Regions from separate parts of the Pseudoalteromonas sp. BZA4 genome, predicted to be linked through region 1. Evidence: riboswitches for the same ligand, from Rfam matches in the RefSeq annotation. Region 1 holds a riboswitch; the other holds the start of a gene.

Region 1 (3,419 bases):
TTTAAATGTGCAGTTAATTTATCTAAATCATAGATAAAAAATGGCGTATCAAGATGTGTTGAAACTTGTTCAACCGCTTGCTTGATGGGCGTGCTCAAAAAGCTCATTAACGTAAAACCTCTTCTAACAGTAATGATGCATCGCTTTGTTCATCACGGTATTTCACGATCAATGCACAAGACATGCTTAGACCTTGCTCGCGAGCCCATGCATTTGAAGCAGGGCGAGAGCCTGGGATCACAATCGCGTTTTCTGGGATGGCTTCACCTTTGTCTAGCTGGCGTTCGTTAACGCAATCGTAGACAGGAATAGTTGCAGATAAACGAACACCTGGCGCAAGTACAGCACCTTTTTTCACAACCACACCTTCAACAATAACGCAGCCTGCGCCGATGAATGCGTCATCTTCAATAACCACAGGGCTAGCACCAATTGGCTCTAGTACACCACCTAATTGTACTGCAGCACTTAGGTGAACATTTTTACCCACTTGTGCGCATGAACCCACTAATGCGTGGCTATCGACCATAGTACCTTCGTCGATGAACGCACCAATATTCACATATGCTGGTGGCATGATAATGGTGCCTTTGGCAACGTGTGCGCCACGGCGAACACTGCTACCACCTGGTACCATACGCACGCCTGCATCTGCTGCAAAGCCTTGTGGTGCTAAGTTGTGCTTATCAACAAAACCACCAGGGAACTCAGTATTAGTGCCGTTTTTAAAGGCTTCTAAAATGCCTTGTTTAACTTCAACATTGGCGTGCCAGTTGCCGTTCTCGTCTTGTGTTGCTGCGCGAACTGCGCCTGATTCTAAGTTGTTTAATAATTCTAACCAGCTCATGATAAAACCTGTTTTTAGTTCCAAGATAAAATTGTGTTGTTTGCGTGGGTGATGCTGTCTGTTTGCTCAAGCTCTAAATGCGTAAGCGGCGGACGTAAATGCGGGGTGTTTATTTTACCTTGCAGGTGCATCAGTACTTTTACGGGGATTGGGTTTGCCACAGCGAATAAACTTTGGATTGCTTGCGACCAATCGGTGAATAGATTTGGGTATTGACCACTTAAACTACGTTTAACAAACTCATGGGTTTGACTCGGCCAAGCATTCGCGGCAACCGAAACTAAACCTTTTGCACCAGCTTGAGCAAAATATGGCATAAGTGCATCATCGCCACTGAAAATAGCCAGTGTTGGTGATGCCGTTCTAAAGCCTTCAAATTTGCTAATGTCGCCACTGGCTTCTTTTAAAGCCCAAAGATTTCTGTGCTCAGCAAGGTTTTTGATCACCTGTGGTGAAATCTCAACTGCGCTGCGCCCTGGTACGTTATACAACATACAAGGGTGGTTACTTGCGTCTAATAGGCTTTCAAACCAATGTGTTTGCCCAACAACCCCAGGTTTTGCATACAGAGGTGAACCTAACAGGTAGCCATGAATAGGTAGTTGGTTGCAGTATTCAACCCAAGCAACTTGTTGCTTAAGGTTCATGCCGCCCACAGCAACCATGAGTGGTACACTCGGTGCTAATTGGCAAACATGCTCAACAATGGCTTGTTGCTCTTTGAGTGAAAGCGCCAGTCCTTCACCGGTACTGCCAAGCAATAAAATGCCGTTATTTGCATCTTGCTGCTCCGCGACCAGTTGTTCAAGGGCCGTGTAATCGACCTCGCCAGATTCAGAAAATGGCGTGACAAGCGCTGTCCACAATGGATAGTCGTTTAAATCAAAATTGTTGATCATCTCTCACGAACTTATAAGGTATTCGAAGAGTTTATGCGGGAACATTTGAATGGAGCCGCATGTCGTCGTTCGAACAAGGTATAATTCGAAGAGCGAATGGGCTTAAAATAATAAAGACGCGACGGCCTTATTATACTAAGACCAGAAGCTCTCCACCAAACTAATCAATAGCGCTATGCTATTGTTGGTGACAGTCGCTGGGATTCAGCCCAGTCGCCCGAAATAAGCACCTCACAAACGGTGTTATTTCTCGGCGTTAATTCCCCTCACGTATGATCAACAGAGTCTGTGCTCTTCCCATACGCTACCTGAATAACGCACCTCTTCCAGCCCTTTATGCTCGCTTTAAAGGTTAAAGCCAACATAGTTAAATAGGGTATTGGCGGCGATTAAAGCATTTTAGCCATCTAGGTGTCAAGGCGAAGGATTTGTTTTTTAGTGACCGATTTTGCAACATGGTTACGTATAAGCGTGTTTTTACGTACACTTAGCGTTAACCAAATAAATTGGAAAAATGATGGAAAAATTTAACGATATTTATCAGCGAGCCGTATCTCGAAAAGGCAGCGAAGAAATGCTGCATGCATTGTTATCAAACCCGCTCGATGATACTGATATTGCCAAAATGCATGACGATTTATGGTTAGAAGAGTTTACGCGTAAAGTCTTTCAAAGCGGTTTTTATTGGTCTGTTATCAATAATAAATGGGCTGGTTTTCGTGATGTGTTTTGGGATTTCAGCGTAGAAAAGTTGTTGATGATGCCGCCAGATATGCTTGAGCAAAAAGCCAGTGATGAGCGAATTGTTCGTAATTTTAAAAAAGTACAAACGATCCCAGAAAATGCGTACATGATCCACGAAGTTGCCGAGAAACATGGCAGTTTTAGCCAATTTATTGCAGATTGGCCAACTGACAATATTATTGGTTTGTGGGCCTATCTTAAAAAGCATGGTGCGCGTCTAGGGGGAAATACTGGCCCTTACGCTTTGCGAGCGCTTGGTAAAGATACCTTTTTGCTTTCTCGCGATGTAGAAGCCTACTTGCGTGCCCATGAGTTGATTGATGGCGGCTTACAAACTAAAAAGTCATTACAAGCAGCACAAGATTTTTTCAATGAATTACAACAGCAAAGCGGTTACAGCCTGCAGGCTCTAAGCCAACTAGTGGCCTATGGTGTAGGCGATAATCGTGTAGGTATAGCGACATCTTAAGGACAGTTATGAAACTGCAAACCCGATACACAGATATTAGTGAACTGCTTGCTATTAAAGATATGCCGAGTGCCGTTGCTAAGCCGCAATTACTGCTATTTAATGACAAGCTCGCTGATAATTTTGCGATTAATCACGACAGCGAATTTTTAGCTAAATTACTATCTGGTTCAACAATAGATAAAGATGTTGCACCGGTTGCACTTGGTTACTCAGGTCATCAATTTGGTCATTTTTCACCGCGTCTTGGTGATGGCAGAGCACATTTGCTTGGTGCTATTGCAGATCAAAATGGCATATTGTGGGATTTACAGTTAAAAGGTGCAGGAGCAACGGTATTCTCACGTGGTGGTGATGGTCGCTGTGCAATTGGTCCGGCTGTACGTGAGTACATCATGAGTGAGGCACTTCATGCGCTTGGTATCGCGACTACGCGTTGTTTAGCTGTAGTTACAACTGG
Region 2 (3,419 bases), on a different contig from region 1:
CAAGACAACAGCCAAAAAAATTATGCTTATGGATGCAACACGTATTGATGTTGCAAGTTTACCCGTTGATAAATTACTCAGTGAGTTTGAATTAAGTGTGCTTGAAAAACGCAAAGTCCCTGCTGCCAAGCAAGAGTACTTAGCGACTCGCCTAACGTTAAAGTATTTGTATCAACATGCTTACCCTCATGATGATTTAGCCCTCAATGAAATATCGAGCCAGTTTGATGACAAAGACAGCAAGCTTAAATTACATACCCCAGTTAGAGAACCTGTGTGGGCCTGTTTATCACATTCAAATGGTTTAATTGGCGCAGCCCTTAACCCTGAACAACAGCTATTTGGTTTTGATATTGAACAAAGCAGTAAGCCTCGCCCTTTTATCAAACTCGCCAAGCATTTTTATCATCAAGATGAAGTTGACTTAATTAGCCGTTTTGACGCTCCCGATGAACAGGCACAGTGCTTTTTTAGAATTTGGACATTAAAAGAAGCGCTTGCCAAAGCAAGTGCTCAGCCTATTGCGAAACTACTTGCCCCTAATGTATTTGAAGAATTGAGCAAACATAATTTCAGCGCGAGTAGTAACTCTATTGAAGGTTTTGATATAAGTGTTGTGGCACAAAAAAGCACTGACTGGCAGTGCTCTTTTATTAATTTTAACGACCTACGCCGCGACTTGGCTTTCTAATAGTCGGCTATGAATAGCCTGCACGACTTCATCTGACTCGCTTTGCTCAACTAAGAAGCAAAGGTTATGTTTACTTGCACCGTGGCAAATTAAACGAATATTAAAATCACTCAATACCTGCATTAAATTCATTTCTTGCTGACGTAATTGAATTTCAGAACCAATTAAAGCCACCAGCGTTAAGTTATTCTCAACCGACACATGACAAAACTCAGAAAGCTTATCTAAACAAGCTTGATCAAGCTCAGGACGTGATGCATTCGGCGCGTTATCTAAAGTGATTGCAACACTGATCTCGGAGGTAGTAACCAAATCAACCGAAATATTAAACTCACTTAAAATGGTGAAAACACGTGCTAAGAAACCACTCGCTAGGAGCATTTCTGGGCTTTTAACCGTTAACAGAATTTGATTTTTACGCTGTGTTACGGCACGTATACCGGGTTGCTGAGATTTTTCTTTTTCAATCCATGTACCACCTAACTGTGGTTCACGACTTGAACCAACAAACACACTAATATGGCTACGGCTTGCAGGTAAAATGGTTGCAGGATGCAGTACTTTTGCACCAAACGTTGCCATTTCGGCCGCTTCATCAAAGCTTAAGCGTGCAATTGGGCTTGCTTTAGCGCATAAACGCGGATCAGTACTGAAAATACCCACAACATCGGTCCAAATATGCACGCTTTTTGCGTTAATTGCTTCTGCTAGTAATGCAGCACTGTAATCTGAACCACCACGGCCTAAGGTCGTTGTTTGATTGTGCTCATTGCTACCAATAAAACCTTGAGTTACCACAACATGGTCATCAAGTAATGGCACTAAATGCTCTTTAGCAGCCGCAGCGGTTGCTGCAACATTTGGGGTAGCTTTAGCAAATTGGCTATCTGTTTTTAGCACTTTACGTACATCAAAACGCACCGCATCAAGACCTTGCCCGCGTAATACTTGAGTAAATAAATACGATGATAAACGCTCGCCAAAGCTCAGTAGTTCATCTTGATCTGCTACTGACTTAGCCCCGTCTGATGCTAGCTTTTGAAAAGCCTTAAGCGTTTCATTAAAGCCATGTGCTAAATCAGCATCCAGCGACAGCTCTGCCAAGATTGCTTCTTGAATGGCTACCACACCAGTAATGTGCTCATCACGTTCAGCCGCACTCAAATCAGCTTTACACAATGCAACTAAATGGTTTGTCACGCCCGCACTGGCACTCACAGCAACTATACGTACTTGATTATCAGCACAAATGATTTCAGCGCAGCGGCTCATAGCATCAAAGTTAGCTACACTGGTGCCACCAAATTTTGCAACAACGTAATCTGATTTTGTGTTGGCGGCTAATTGGGTATTCATGTCGTCTCCTTTTGTGGAAAACTATCCACAGTAATTCAAGAAGAACTCGGCAAGGGGGTGCTTTGAAAATAAAGAGTAGTCCATGCCAGAAGCTCTCCACCTAGTTTGGTGACAGTTTTGAGGATTCAGCCCCATAAACCGAAAAATAACCGTGACGTCCGGTTAATTTTCTCGGCGAGTACTTCCCTCATTAATGGTCATTGGCGTTCGTCACCTCACATTAATTACCTAAGTATCGCACCTCTTCTGAATGTTAAGTTAACACCTGGTTAAAATAACAAAGCCTGCTGTTAAAAGCAGGCTTCGAAAGTTAACGTTTAGACGTCTAGCTGTCAAGTTGTTTTATGAAATTAAACTGCCCGCTAAGTGCGAACCGTAATAACCAACGGTATAAGCAATTAATAAATAAACCGACATTTTAAGATAGCTCATAAAGGTCAGTGCCTTAACCTTACTCATGGCAATAATACCTGCCGCAGAGCCGATTATAAGCATTGAGCCACCGACCCCAGTTGCGTAAGTAAACGACAGCCATTGCTGAGGGCTCATCACAATATCAGCTTTTAAAAGTGCTGCTGTTAGAGGTACGTTATCTACCGCCGCTGATAATAGCCCCATCAAGTAGTTGGCATATTCCGGTGCCATCAACTCATATAAGTGAGTAAATTTAGCAAGCATACCAACTTCTTTTAATGCGCCAACGAGTAATAATACACCGACGAAGAACAATAAGGTGTCGTATTCAATTTCACGAATATAATCGATGATTTTTTTGTTAACGTCTTTTTTGCGCATTAAGAATTGCGCAACCAAAAACATCAGAGATAAACCAAATAAAAAGGTTAATAACGGCGGCACACTATAAAGCACACTCAAAGTTAACGTAGCAATAATCGTCGAGAAGAAGATAACCGCAATGGTAATATCTGTCTTTTCGATACGACGGGCTGCTTGCTTTTCAAACACAACATTACCCGACATACCCACCGACAACATCGCCGCGAGCAGTGCAACACTTGTCAGAGCAGGGGCAATTAATAATAGTAGATTAGCAATAGTGACTTTTTCGTCTAAGAAAATCATCAGGGTTGTAACATCACCGGTGATCAGCGATACCCCACCCGAGTTAACACTAAATACAATTAAGGTCGCATATTTTATTAATTTTTTAGGATCTAATTTCAGCGACATCACCACCGCAAGCGAGATTAAAGTTGCAGTTATGTTGTCTGAAATAGATGAAAATAAAAACGCAAAGCCACCAATCAGAAACATCAGCTTTCGTTCACTGATTTGATTTGGCATAATTTTATGAACAATATTCTGGATAAAACCTTTAGAGTTTAAATACGCTACAAAGGTCATCGCAGCC

The links. A riboswitch is a leader RNA that binds a small molecule or an ion and turns the genes downstream of it on or off. The one in region 1 is predicted to bind lysine.
Region 2: it holds a riboswitch for lysine, as region 1 does, so the genes downstream of both, lysC (lysine-sensitive aspartokinase 3) here and dapA (4-hydroxy-tetrahydrodipicolinate synthase) in region 1, are expected to answer to the same signal.

Annotation. Positions count from the first base shown of each region.
Region 1 covers NZ_JBECOT010000026.1:10,231-13,649, forward strand. The annotation lists gene ABMY41_RS12090 (PLP-dependent decarboxylase) at 1-107, opposite strand, end outside; gene ABMY41_RS12095 (2,3,4,5-tetrahydropyridine-2,6-dicarboxylate N-succinyltransferase) at 107-847, opposite strand; gene dapA (4-hydroxy-tetrahydrodipicolinate synthase) at 862-1,746, opposite strand; lysine riboswitch at 1,884-2,080, opposite strand; gene ABMY41_RS12105 (DNA-3-methyladenine glycosylase I) at 2,264-2,959, shown strand; gene ABMY41_RS12110 (protein adenylyltransferase SelO family protein) at 2,968-3,419, shown strand, end outside.
Region 2 covers NZ_JBECOT010000001.1:53,596-57,014, reverse strand. The annotation lists gene ABMY41_RS00220 (4'-phosphopantetheinyl transferase superfamily protein) at 1-691, shown strand, start outside; gene lysC (lysine-sensitive aspartokinase 3) at 668-2,047, opposite strand; lysine riboswitch at 2,129-2,301, opposite strand; gene nhaD (sodium:proton antiporter NhaD) at 2,390-3,419, opposite strand, start outside.